DNA from 2 places in the Pseudoalteromonas sp. MEBiC 03607 genome. Region 2 is predicted to be linked to the other one. Evidence: predicted binding sites of a transcription regulator. Region 2 holds the regulator's gene; the other holds the start of a gene.
The links. The regulator sigma-54, encoded in region 2, starts transcription at its own class of promoters, with help from an activator protein. The targets are predictions, from matches to a motif close to GTTGGCACGNNNNTNGNNT.
Positions count from the first base shown of each region.

Region 1 (6,557 bases), 390 kb from region 2:
TTTTATTGATGGCGTGTATTACCTTTTTCACACGTTACTTATTTTTGCACCGCGCATTACCGTTTAAAGTCGGCCCGAAAATGCAGCAATTTTTAAGTTTTAGCGCCCCAGCGGTACTTACCGCAATTTGGGTACCCATCGTCTTTATAAATGAGGGAGAGATTAACTTAGATTGGCAAAACCCTTATTTAAGTGCGGCTGTATTAGCCATCATTGTCGCATATAAAACACATAACATTTATTACACCACGCTTGCAGGCATGGGGCTATTTATCATTTTAAGTTAGTCTTTTTTGTCGCTAAATTTGTACTTTTGGCCTTTAAGAGCAACATACTTTGAGTTTAAAAAACTGACATCAACTCTAACACTGCTCACAGTTGGCTATAAGGTATAAAGTGTGATTAAAATTTATACTTTTATACCTATCTAAAGCGGGTTAGAATTAATTCAACAATAATAATAAGTGATACCTATGAGTGAATTTTATCAACTGAGTGCCACCAGCCTTCAAGGTCAAACTATTGATTTTAATGACTTTGAAAATAAAGTCGTCCTAATTGTAAATACGGCGAGTAAATGTGGCTTTACCCCTCAGTATGAAGGCTTGCAAGCACTCCACGAAAAATACCATGATCAAGGTCTCGTCATTATCGGCTTTCCATGTAATCAGTTTGGTAAGCAAGAACCGGGAGATGCTAAAGAAATAAAAGAAGGCTGCCTAATTAACTATGGCGTTAGCTTTTTGATGATGAGCAAGGTCGATGTTAATGGCGAACATGCACACCCTGTTTTTAGATACCTAAAATCAGAGTTACCTGGGTTTATTACCCGCAAAATAAAATGGAACTTCACCAAGTTTTTAATTGGTAAAGATGGCAAAGCTATTAAACGATTTGCTCCTTTAACAAAACCAGAGCAGATCGAAGCTGCGATTATTGCCGCATTAAATAAATAAAATCACATGCCAATAAGCAATAAAGAGGCAAAATGCCTCTTTATTTAAATTTATGCTTAGTCGTTCATGTACTCGTCAAAGTCGTCTTCGCCTAAGTTTCTGCGTAAGCGTTTTTGCTCAAGATAATCTTCTAGCCTCTTCTTAACGCGTTGCTTTTTTTTGTCATGTTGATTACGCCCAACCATTTCGTACTCGTCTTCAACAAAATCGTCATCTAGCGCATCATAACTAAATGTCTTACCCACAACCCACTCCATAAAGTGTTTGAGACCAATTTCACAAATTTAAAGTTTGCTCTGTGAATTGGCAAAGTTTAAAAAGCTCAGTGATTAATTAGTATGTAAAAAACCACCAAAATAAAGCCATATCGCCATGCTAAATGGGTGATATGTCAATATTGTGAATAAATAGCGCTAAATTCGGATTCTGAAAAGTGAGAGTTTTTTATCGTTTCGATAAAACCCATTTATGCATGTTTATTTTTTAGTTAATTTGACCAAATTTTAGTTAAAAATTTAATTCTCATAACTTCTAACTACACTTAATAAAATGATAACCCTATGAAATAAAATAAAAATATAAATTTGGCATTAAGTTTGATTATGTCTAAATGTCATTTCAAACAGGAAAGAAAAAAATGAAAAAGTTATTGTTAGTAAGTTCTTTATTTATCGCTACCAGCGCAATGGCTCATAACGATAATGATACAAATATTTCATTCAGCGGTGAGCAATGTGATGTTGAATTTAAAAATGATGTACGCATCACACCAAGCGAGTTAGAAGTATACACAGCCGATAATCGCTCTATGAAAATCATCGATCAGCACACTTTGTATATCGATGGTCAAAGCGTATCGCTTGATGCTTCACAACAGCAAGCAATTGCAGATTACTCAGACAGCTTACGCAGCCAACTTCCTGAAGTAGCAAATATCGCACTTGATGGCGTAAAAATAGCAGGCGTAGCAATTGAAGAAGTGTCAAAAGCCTTCAACATTGACGGCCTAAACGACATTTCAGAATTAATGGACGATATCAGCGTAGAAGTGCAAAACGCCTTCTATCAACAAGGTGCGTTCACAATGGGTCAGCAAAATTTTGAAAAATTTGGTCAAAACTTTGAAGACCAATTCGATGAGCAAATCGAATCAGCAGTTGAATCAGCCATGATGCAATCAATGGGCAGTATTTTGGTCGCGCTAGGCTCTGAACTTTTAGGTTCGGGTGGCGACATGAATGAGTTTGAACAACGTATGGAAAACATGGGCGCACAAATAGAAGCGCGCGTTGAAACAGAGGCAGCTCAACTTGAAGAGCGTGCAGATGCATTATGCGGCAGCTTTGCTGATATCGCTCATAAAGAGCAAGAGTTAGTGGCGCTAGTACCAGAACTAAAAGAGTATCAACTTTTTATCTTCAAACAAAACGCAGAGTAATGAATTAACATCCCTGAACCAAAACACTTGGTCCTTTCGCGCAGAGCTTGCTCTGCGCTTTTTTATTTTTTGGCCAGCACAGTAAGTTGCGATAACGTTTTAATCGCCTGCTCTAAATTTTCAGACCAAGGCAAGCCATAACTTAAGCGAAAACAACTACGGTACTTTTTACCCGCTGAAAATATCAGCCCTGGAGTAATACTGATCCCCGCCTCAAGTGCCAAATGAAATAATTTTACCGCATCATATTGGCTACCAAGATCAACCCAAATAACACAACCCCCTTGCGGGTTACTTATGCGTGCACAACTTGGCATGTGCTGCTGCAAACACCAAATCATACGCTCTTTGTTGGTACTTAAGCGCTGTCTTAGTAAACGAATATTACGATCGTACTCGCCAGTGGCTATAAATTCATACAAGGTCCACTGATTAATAAGTGGCGCAGAGCAACTAAGCGCCCTTTTATAGCGCCTTGCTTGTTCAGCAAACTTACCGGCAATGATCCAACCAATACGGTAACTGGGCGCAGCTGTTTTTGAAAATGACGCGCAGGTGATCACTAAACCCTTTTTTGAATAAGCTTGTGCAGGAGTCGCTCGCTTAGCTGTAAAATGTAGGTCGCCATAAACATCATCTTCAATAAGCACGACATCGCGCTGCTCTAAAAGTGCCACCAATTGTTCACGCTTGGCATCAGGCATAAAGCTGCCAACCGGGTTATTTAATGAGGTAGAAAATACACACGCTTTTATATCATGTTCATCGAGTGCTTGAGCCAAGTCATCTAGCCATATTCCTTCATCAGGACACAGCGGTATTTCCAGTGCCTTTAAGCCTAAGCTTTCGATTAATTCGATAATGCCAAAATAGCAAGGCGACTCGATAGCAATAACATCTCCGGGTTTAGCGACACACTTAAGGGCTATCGCCAACGCCTCTTGAGCGCCATTGGTGATCACTAATTCATCGCTATCAACCCCAATGCCGAAGTCTAAATAACGATGAATGAGTTGTTTTTTAAGTGGTGCAAAGCCATCCATCGGACCGTAATTAATTGCCGATGCCCCAGCGAGTGTCATTACCCGACGCATGGTTCTTGCCAATGCTTTATCTGTCGGTGCAGCGGCCACAGGATTGGCAATACCAAATGGCACCACATTAGCTTTGTGGATAGCGCTATATACTTGTTCTATTAAGCCTTGTTTGTTGACTGTGGTAGGTTCTCGACTCAGCCTGACTCGCTTTGGCCGCGACTGATTTAATTGTGAAGACTTTAAAAAGTAACCTGACTTTTCTCTGGCTTCAATTAGCCCCTGTCCTTCAAGTAATTGATAAGCTTGTTTTACCGTCGGAATACTAATATTAAGCTTGTCAGCCATTTTTCTGAGTGATGGTAATTTTTCACCTGGTAATAACGAGCCTTGCAAACAAAGATCTCTAACTAACTGAATAACTTGTTGATATAAGAACTCACTGTTACTACGACTGATTACTTGTGACATAGCCCACCAAACTGTATAGGTTGCATTTCTAGTTTTCTGTATATGTTAAGTATACAGAAGCGATTTAAAATGAACATACTTTCAATTTTTAGGTACTAACTATGAAAAGCGCTGCTCTCTACCTTGCTACAGTACTGATCTGGGGATCGACTTGGCTTGCTATTGAGTTTCAACTGGGTGATGTCGCTGTTGAGGTCTCTTTATTTTATCGCTTTGCCATTGCAGCTATTTTAATGTGGGCCTTTGTGCTCGTAAAAAAACTTCCTATGCAATATTCACTGCGTGATCACGGCTTTTTTGCATTATTAGCTTTATTTAACTTTGGTTTAAATTATTTAGTACTGTATTGGGCGCAGAACTACCTTACCTCAGCAATGGCTTCAATTGCCTTTTCGATGTTGTTATTGATGAACATTATTAACACCCGCTTGTTTTTCGCAAAGCCAATTGCGAAACGAATTTACTTTGGTGCTCTGCTCGGCGTAATGGGTATTGCAAGCTTGTTTTGGCCACAAATTCAGCAATTCGACTTGAGTAATGGTGCGTTGGTCGGGTTACTACTTGCGCTATCTGGGACCTTTGTGGCTTCATTGGGGAATATGGTCAGTGTTCGAAACTCTCAGCGAAACATTGGCGTACTTCAGGGCAATGCCTGGGGTATGTTATACAGCGCTTTAGGCCTAGCAGCGTATGTTTTAGTAAGCGATGTTGAGCTTACATTGAATGCCCCAACCAGTTATTGGGTATCGCTTTTCTATTTAGCTGTGTTTGGTACCGTAATCGCATTTGCTTGTTACTTCGCACTACTTAAAAATATTGGCCCTGAGCGCGCAAGCTACGTAATCGTATTATTCCCACTGGTTGCAGTGGTATTAAGTACCTTATTTGAAGGATTCGAATGGCAAGCGAATACCTTTATGGGCTTTAGCCTAGTGTTATTCGGTAATGCTATCGTGCTAACTCCAACTCGACAAATTAAAGCATTTTTTGCTGCACGTAACCTACAGCAAAAAAGCTCCGTCCCCAGTTAGATGTGGCAAGGTCACCTCTAACACCAAGCGCTGGCAAAATATGCCGGCGCTTTTTTATGGCACATGAAAACGAAGTGCTTGTTTGTGAATCTTAACTTTGGCTGGTGTAAAACCAACGAGCTCTCCATCAGCCTCAATACTAAGCCCTTTGGTGGTTACTTCCGCAGTTGTTAAACAGGTATATTTCAGCCTTTTTAAACTATGATGTTTCACAAGTAGTAAATATAAAAAGCTAATCAGGTTTTTTAACAAACCATCTGCTGGCATGCAGTAACAATCAAGCTGACCATCATTTAACTTTGCCCGAGGAGCAATCTTTAAGCCACCACCAAAGTAATGATGATTAGCAAAAATCGTCGCTAAATTACTGTAGCTAAGTGGTCTACCATTAAATTCCCCCTGAAGTGACCGTGCCTGAAATGAAAATAGCTGCTTGATACCCTGCCAAGTGTAGCCAAACGAGCTAAAACTTCCGGCTTTGTTTAATTGAGTTACCACCTCAGCATCAAAACCTATCCCCGCTACATTAATAAAATAGCGCTGATTTATTTGCCCAATATCAATGAGCTCAGTACGGCTATTGAAAACAGCGTCATGCCAAGCTTGCTGCTTGCGCGCAAAGCCGCGAGCAAAATCATTACCTGTACCTGCAGGAATTAAGGCGATAGAACAATCGCTCGTCATTAATGCATTAACAGCTAAATGTAGCGTCCCATCACCACCAATTACCACAACTTGTGTCTGGCTTTTAGCTAAAAGGGCAATATTAGCGCAATCTTGAAGAAAATTGCCTATGGTTAAATATAACTCAGGCTCAATCTGTCTTTTTTTACATTCTTTTAGTAGCCAATCAACACTATTTTTATGATTTTTTTTGTCACTTGGCTTTATTATTATCAACATTAATGGCACTTCTTTTCTTGCATGGTAAAAACACCACACTCGTTCAAATTATATTAATCTGAATAATTAGTCACTTTCTTACTCTAAAAACGCATAAATCAAAGTAACGACAATTAAAAACCTTTTATTTACTGATACTTCAACACAAAAACAACTGCATAAGCATGCAAACCTCTGCAGATATAAAAACTTAACCCCATGTTAATAAAAGACTTTCGAATTAGAAAAAGTTATCCGGCAGACTCAATTTTTATCGTTTTATTTTTGTTCAGTTTGGTTGCAAAATACTCACGTTTTCAACCAAACACAACCCGGAGCAAAGTAATGAACCCAATTAATACATTAAACCAAAACGCAGCAGCTCATGTTGCCGTAAAACCAACAAACCGCAAAGCAAAAATGTTGGCAAAGCTTAATCGCTACGGCAAAAAGTTAGCACTTGGCGGCGCAGTACAACACAAGTAACCCCCAACCATGGTTACTTTATCGGTGCAGTAAACAACCAACCACTAACGAAGATCCTTCTTTAGCTCCTCCGTTTACTGCCCCAACCCTCTTCTTTTAAGTCAAAAACTGCAAATAATTAAACCTTTTTACAAAAAACGCCCTTATTACGCTCAAAAAACAAGCAAACAAACTTTTTCCTATTTACACAGCCGATTCAGCTAAGTATTATTCTCGCATCACGACGTGGAGAGATGGCAGAGTGGTCGAATGCACCGGT
Region 1 covers NZ_SRRY01000001.1:615,360-621,916, reverse strand. Annotated here, with positions in the region: gene E5N72_RS02790 (AzlD domain-containing protein) at 1-287, shown strand, start outside; gene E5N72_RS02785 (glutathione peroxidase) at 474-956, shown strand; gene E5N72_RS02780 (hypothetical protein) at 1,013-1,201, opposite strand; gene E5N72_RS02775 (YggN family protein) at 1,594-2,394, shown strand; gene E5N72_RS02770 (PLP-dependent aminotransferase family protein) at 2,457-3,899, opposite strand; gene E5N72_RS02765 (EamA family transporter) at 4,001-4,930, shown strand; gene E5N72_RS02760 (YegS/Rv2252/BmrU family lipid kinase) at 4,985-5,833, opposite strand; gene E5N72_RS20585 (hypothetical protein) at 6,158-6,298, shown strand; tRNA gene E5N72_RS02755 (tRNA-Ser) at 6,526-6,557, shown strand, end outside.
Region 1: E5N72_RS02775 (YggN family protein) is a predicted target of sigma-54. The motif match lies at 1,540-1,558, and genes of this name have one in related genera.

Region 2 (6,557 bases):
TACAGCAACCTTGGTTATGGGTGATGCAATGGCTGTTGCTTTACTCGAAACACGTGGCTTTACAGCCGATGACTTTGCATTATCTCATCCCGGAGGCAGCCTAGGTAAGCGCTTGTTGCTTACATTAAACGATGTAATGCACAGTGGTGATGCAACACCAATAGTGCACGAGTCGCAAAGCATTAAAGATGCGCTTATTGAAATGTCTGCGAAGGGGTTAGGTATGACAGCCGTGGTCGCGGAAGACCAAAAACTCTGCGGCTTATTTACGGATGGTGATTTACGTCGTATTTTAGAGCAACGTATTGATATTCATAGTACCGCCATTAGCCAGGTCATGACGCGCTCATGTACTACAGCCAGTGCAGAGATGCTGGCTGCTGAGGCGTTAAATATTATGGAACGCAAACGTATCAACGGCTTGATTGTAATCGATAAAAATAACACACCGATTGGCGCGCTTAATATGCAAGACCTATTAAAAGCAGGAGTTCTGTAAGTAATGACATTCGCCGAGCTATACCAGCCCCTTAGTCCTGATGTAAGTCAGCGTGCTCAAAAAGTTAAGTTACTAATATGTGATATTGATGGCGTTTTTTCTGATGGCAGAATTTATCTTGGAAATCAGGGCGAAGAGCTTAAAGCATTTAATACCAAAGATGGCTTTGGCATCAAAGCACTCATTAATAGTGGCTTTGAAGTTGCCGTTATTACCGGGCGCCATTCACAAATAGTTCAGCAGCGAATGACTAGCCTAACCGTACAGCATATTTATCAAGGCCAAGAAACAAAGCTGATTGCATACCAAGAGTTAAAAGATAAACTTGGCCTAGAAGATGAGCAAATAGCGTACATTGGTGACGATGGCCCTGATTTGCCTGTAATGGAAAAAGTAGGCTTTGCGGTAGCAGTCAATGATGCGCACCCATTGATAAAAAAACTGGCTCACTATACGACCATGCTACCGGGTGGCTTTGGCGCTGTACGTGAATTAACAGATTTACTGATGTTAGAAAACGGTAAGCCGTTAACTAGCGATGGAACCAGCGCATGAATATAGCCCGTATTTTACTGAGTATTGTTTTTGTTTGTTGCATGGTGTGGTTGTGGTATCCGTACTTTAACCAAACAACAAACACAATAAATAGTGAAGACGAGATTATTGCAACTCCCGATTATACGGCCGTTGCACTAAAGCAAACCGCTTATGATGAGCAAGGCAAGATTAGCCATAAAGTGGCCGCTGCGAAAATGGAGCTTTATCAGCAACTTGGGTTTACCTTTTTTGAGCAACCTATTTTTACACTTTATGGCGACCAGCAAATTTGGCAAGTAAAAGCTAAAGAAGCCACCTTATATGAAAACGATCAGCTTATTTTTGAAGGCGATGTTGTTGCTAAAAACTTAACCCATAATGGCATGATCGAAGATATTAAAGCTGAAAACATTAACGTTGATATAGAACAAATGACCATGTTTTCGAAGCAACCTGTGACGCTAACAGGACCAAATTTAAAAATTACCGGTAAAGGCCTAAAAGCTAATTTAAAAACCGAGATTGTAGAGTTAACTAACCATACACGAACCATATACTATGACCAATAAACTGAAGAAATTACTCCTGATCCCAAGCTTATTGATTGCCTTTTCAGGCGTAGCTGCCGAACAGACAGGCGCACAAATTAGCATAAGCTCAGATCGCCAAACTGGTAAGCTAAAAGATGGCGTTGGTATATTTGAAGGCAATGTCGAAATTATACATGGTAACCGCCGGATCACAGCCGAACGCCTTGAAGCCCATGGTGGTGACACAGAAGGTACTGTTGAGTTAATTATCGCCACAGGTAAGCCTGCTTATTTTGAAGAAAAGCAAGCAGATGGCACGGTAATGAGCGCCAGTGCAGAAGAAGTTCGCTACGACGTAGCCAAGCGCTTCTTAACTTTAAATGGCGAAGCCGAAGTGACTCAAGCAGGCCAAAAAGTAACAGCGAAAAGCATTACTTATGATATGGCACAACAACTAATTAGCGCAGAAAAAGACGAAAACTCAACAGACCGTGTACACACAATCTTAGTGCCTGTTGACAACAAACAAGACGATAAAGGCCAACCATGAGCACATTAAAAGCAGAGCTTTTAGCAAAAAGCTATAAAGGCCGCCAAGTTGTCAAAAATGTGGGTCTTGAGGTTGAAGCGGGCAGTATCGTTGGTTTGCTTGGCCCAAATGGCGCAGGCAAAACCACCACTTTCTATATGATTGTTGGCTTAGTACCCAGCGATAAAGGCAAGATCAGCATTGATGATAATGATATTACACTTTTGCCAATGCATAGCCGAGCACGTTTAGGGATTGGTTACCTACCACAAGAGTCATCTATTTTTAGAAAGTTAACGGTTTATCAAAACCTAATGGCTATTTTAGAAACGCGTAAAGATTTAAATAAACAAGGCCGAGAAGAAACACTCAACAACTTACTTGATGAATTTAGTATTCAGCACATTCGTGATAGTCAAGGTATGGCCTTATCTGGGGGCGAGCGTCGTCGCGTAGAAATTGCTCGGGCATTAGCCGCAAACCCTAAATTTATCTTGTTAGATGAGCCTTTTGCTGGTGTTGATCCTATTTCAGTGTTAGATATAAAGAAAATTATTGAACACTTAAAAAATCGTGGTATTGGTGTATTAATCACTGACCATAATGTTAGAGAAACCCTTGATGTTTGTGAAAAAGCCTACATTGTTTCTCATGGGGAGCTAATTGCATCAGGAACACCTGAGCATGTTTTAGCTGACCAAACCGTACGCGATGTGTATCTAGGTGAGCAATTCAGGCTATAACCAATAAGCCACCATCTAGCGCATCTGCTAAACTAAATAACAATGACAATAAATCGATATAAATTTACCTGTGACTGCACAGGTGTCGATAACACATAAAAGGATTGTTAGGGATACATGAGGCAATCATTACAGCTGCGCATGGGCCAGCAACTTACAATGACTCCACAACTGCAACAAGCAATTCGCTTGCTGCAGCTTAGTACATTGGATCTCCAGCAAGAAATTCAAGAAGCACTTGATAGTAACCCTCTGCTTGAAGTGGAAGAAGCAGATTACAACGATGAAAACATTGGTAAGAACGAGCAAAAAGCTGAATCTGATGATACTCAGCTAAGTGCATCGGCCGAAGAAGCGCCGAGTGAGTACGAACAAGAAAGCAGCGATGCCCTTAACAAAGACACCGTTAGTGACGATTTAGCCATGGATGTGACATGGGATGAGTACATGAGTGCTGCCCCATCAACATCATCAGGTCCAATGCCTGAAGATGAGTCAATTTATCAAGGTGCATCGACTGAAACCCTCCATGAATACCTTATGTGGCAATTACAACTCACACCATTTAGCCCAACCGATGAAGCGATCGCTGTCGCCATCGTAGAGGCAATTGATGACTCAGGTATTTTAACTGTTAGCTGCGAAGACATAGTCGAAAGTTTTAATCAAAATAATGATGAAGAAGAAATCGAACTAGATGAAGTCGAAGCGGTCTTAAAGAGAATACAGTTGTTTGATCCAGTAGGGATTGGTGCCCGTAGCTTACAAGAGTGCTTATGTATCCAGCTTCGCCAATTCGATGCCAGTACGCCGTATTTAGCTGAAACTAAAATGGTTTTATCTGAGCATATTGAATTATTAGCAAGTCGCGACTATCGCACTTTGATGAAAAAGACTAAGCTTAAAGAAAGCGAACTAAAAGAAGTAATGACGCTGATCCACAGCTTAAACCCTAAGCCAGCAGACAGCATAGTTCGCGAAGAGTCTGAGTACGTTATACCCGATGTATCGGTTAAAAAAGTTAAAGGTCGTTGGGTCGTTGAACTAAACCCAGATTGTATGCCAAAAATTAGAGTGAATAGCCAATATGCAGCTATGTCACGCTCAGTAAAATCGAGCAGCGATAGCCAGTTTATTCGCTCTCATTTACAAGAAGCTAAATGGTTTATTAAAAGCTTAGAGAGCCGTAACGATACACTTTTAAAAGTAACCAACTGTATCGTACAGCAACAACAAGCATTTTTTGAACATGGCCCAGAAGCCATGAAACCAATGGTGCTGAACGATGTCGCAGAAATGGTCGAAATGCATGAATCGACAATTTCACGTGTTACAACACAAAAATACATGCACACCCCTCGCGGGATTTTTGAGTTGAAATATTTCTTCTCAAGCCATGTCAGCACAGAAAACGGTGGTGAGTGTTCATCAACAGCAATTCGCGCTTTGATCAAAAAGCTTATCGCTGCAGAAAACTCAGCTAAACCATTGAGTGATAGTAAAATTGCAGATATATTGGCTGAGCAAGGAATTAAAGTAGCTAGACGCACAATTGCAAAATATCGAGAGTCTCTAGCGATACCTCCGTCTAATCAGCGTAAGAGTTTGATTTAGACGTTTTACATAGAAGGAAAATGCTTATGCAACTAAATTTAACTGGTCGTCATGTAGAAATCACTGATTCATTAAGAGACTATGTAAACAGCAAGTTTGCAAAACTAGAAAGGCATTTTGACCACATTAATAATGTACATGTCATTCTAGATGTAGAAAAATTAAGCCAAAAAGCAGAAGCAACTTTACATGTAAATGGAGGCGAGCTCTTTGCCTCAACTGCACACCAAGATATGTATGCAGCCATTGACTCGCTAATCGATAAACTAGATCGTCAAGTCATTAAACACAAAGAGAAATTAGCTCGACACTAAATTATGAAACTTAGTTCACTTACTAACCAGGACTGCAGCAAAGCTGCGGTCCTTTTTAATAGCAAAAAAAGAATCCTTGAATATATCAGCGAGCTGGCTCACCAGCAGCTTCCTCATTTATCTCAACAAGACGTCCTTGATGCCTTACTCAATAGAGAAAAATTAGGCAGCACAGGTATTGGTCGTGGCATTGCTATTCCACATGGCCGCATGAGTGGTGCAGAGCAACCACAGGCATTTGTCATAGTGAGTGAATCCCCAATCAATTTTGACGCAATTGATAACCGACCTGTGGATATTTTCGTTGCACTCATCGTACCAGATGGAGACAGCCAACTTCACCTAAAGACCTTATCGACAATTGCTGATAGACTAAAAGATAAAGAGTTTTGTAAACAGTTACGTAGCGCCAAAACAGACCACGAACTGTTTCAGGTCATATCAGCAGAGGCATAAATGGAATTAATTATCATCAGCGGTCGCTCAGGCTCAGGTAAATCGGTCGCTTTACGTGTACTTGAAGACTTGGGTTACTACTGTGTTGATAATATCCCAGTCAACTTATTACCTTCGCTTGTTCGTAGCGTTTCAGACAACTATGACAAAATAGCAGTCAGCATAGATGTGCGTAACTTACCGAAAGAGCAGCAAGAGTTTAATGATATTCTTGAATACCTGCCAGGTTTCGCAAACCCAACACTGTTCTATTTAGACAGTGATGACCAAACTCTGATCAAACGCTTTTCTGAAACGCGACGCTTACATCCTCTATCGATTGACTCGCTGCCACTCGATTTAGCAATTAAGCAAGAAAGAGTATTACTGGATGTACTGATCACGCGCGCTGATTTTATGATTGATACCACCGACCTGAGTGTTCATCAGTTAGCTGAATCAATTCGTGAAAAGATCTTAGGTAAAAAAGATAAAAAGCTGATTATCACCTTTATGTCGTTTGGCTTTAAACATGGTATTCCTAAAGAAGCCGATTACGTATTTGATGCACGTTTTTTACCAAATCCACACTGGGAGCCAGACCTAAAGCCACTCACAGGCTTAGATCAACCAGTAAAAGATTACCTTGCAAGTCATAGCATAGTGCAAAAATTTACATGGCAAATTCAAACATTTGTGCAAACATGGTTACCTCACCTTGAGCGTAACAATCGAAGCTATCTTACTATCGCAATTGGCTGTACTGGCGGGCAACATCGCTCGGTATATTTAGCGCAGACCATTGGTGATAGCTTTTCAAAAACGCATGCGAACGTAAAAATCCGCCATCGCGAGCAAGATATTTAATTGGATGCCAGATGCACGCAGAAGACACGTTTTTAATTCAAAATAAGCTTGGCTTGCACGCACGAGCAGCCACTGTTTTAGCACAACTTGCTTTGCAATTTGATGCTAAAATTATGCTTTATCAAGACGATAAAGAAGCTGAAGGTGATAGTGTTTTAGCCTTAATGTTACTTGAAAGTAGCCAAGGTAAAGAAGTGCGTGTGGTATGTGAAGGCCCAGATGCAGAGGCTGCACTGAACGCAATTGGAGAATTAATTGCACAACGCTTTCATGAACAAGAATAGCGTTTGCTAAGGCTTAACCGTTTAAGTTAAACTTAGTTCAGGTATTTATAATTCTCTTTAAATATCCTACTTTTATATCGTTCACACCTTAAAAATACAAAGCACTTAATAATTTTATCGCAGTGTGAAGATATCCTGCAAATACACCACTTAGCAACTATGCTGTATTTGCAGAATCTGTATTAATCTATTTTCAGTTGTAAGG
Region 2 covers NZ_SRRY01000001.1:1,008,421-1,014,977, reverse strand. Annotated here, with positions in the region: gene E5N72_RS04630 (KpsF/GutQ family sugar-phosphate isomerase) at 1-499, shown strand, start outside; gene kdsC (3-deoxy-manno-octulosonate-8-phosphatase KdsC) at 503-1,054, shown strand; gene lptC (LPS export ABC transporter periplasmic protein LptC) at 1,051-1,605, shown strand; gene lptA (lipopolysaccharide transport periplasmic protein LptA) at 1,595-2,116, shown strand; gene lptB (LPS export ABC transporter ATP-binding protein) at 2,113-2,838, shown strand; gene E5N72_RS04605 (RNA polymerase factor sigma-54) at 2,956-4,452, shown strand; gene hpf (ribosome hibernation promoting factor) at 4,479-4,766, shown strand; gene ptsN (PTS IIA-like nitrogen regulatory protein PtsN) at 4,770-5,222, shown strand; gene rapZ (RNase adapter RapZ) at 5,223-6,068, shown strand; gene E5N72_RS04585 (HPr family phosphocarrier protein) at 6,080-6,352, shown strand.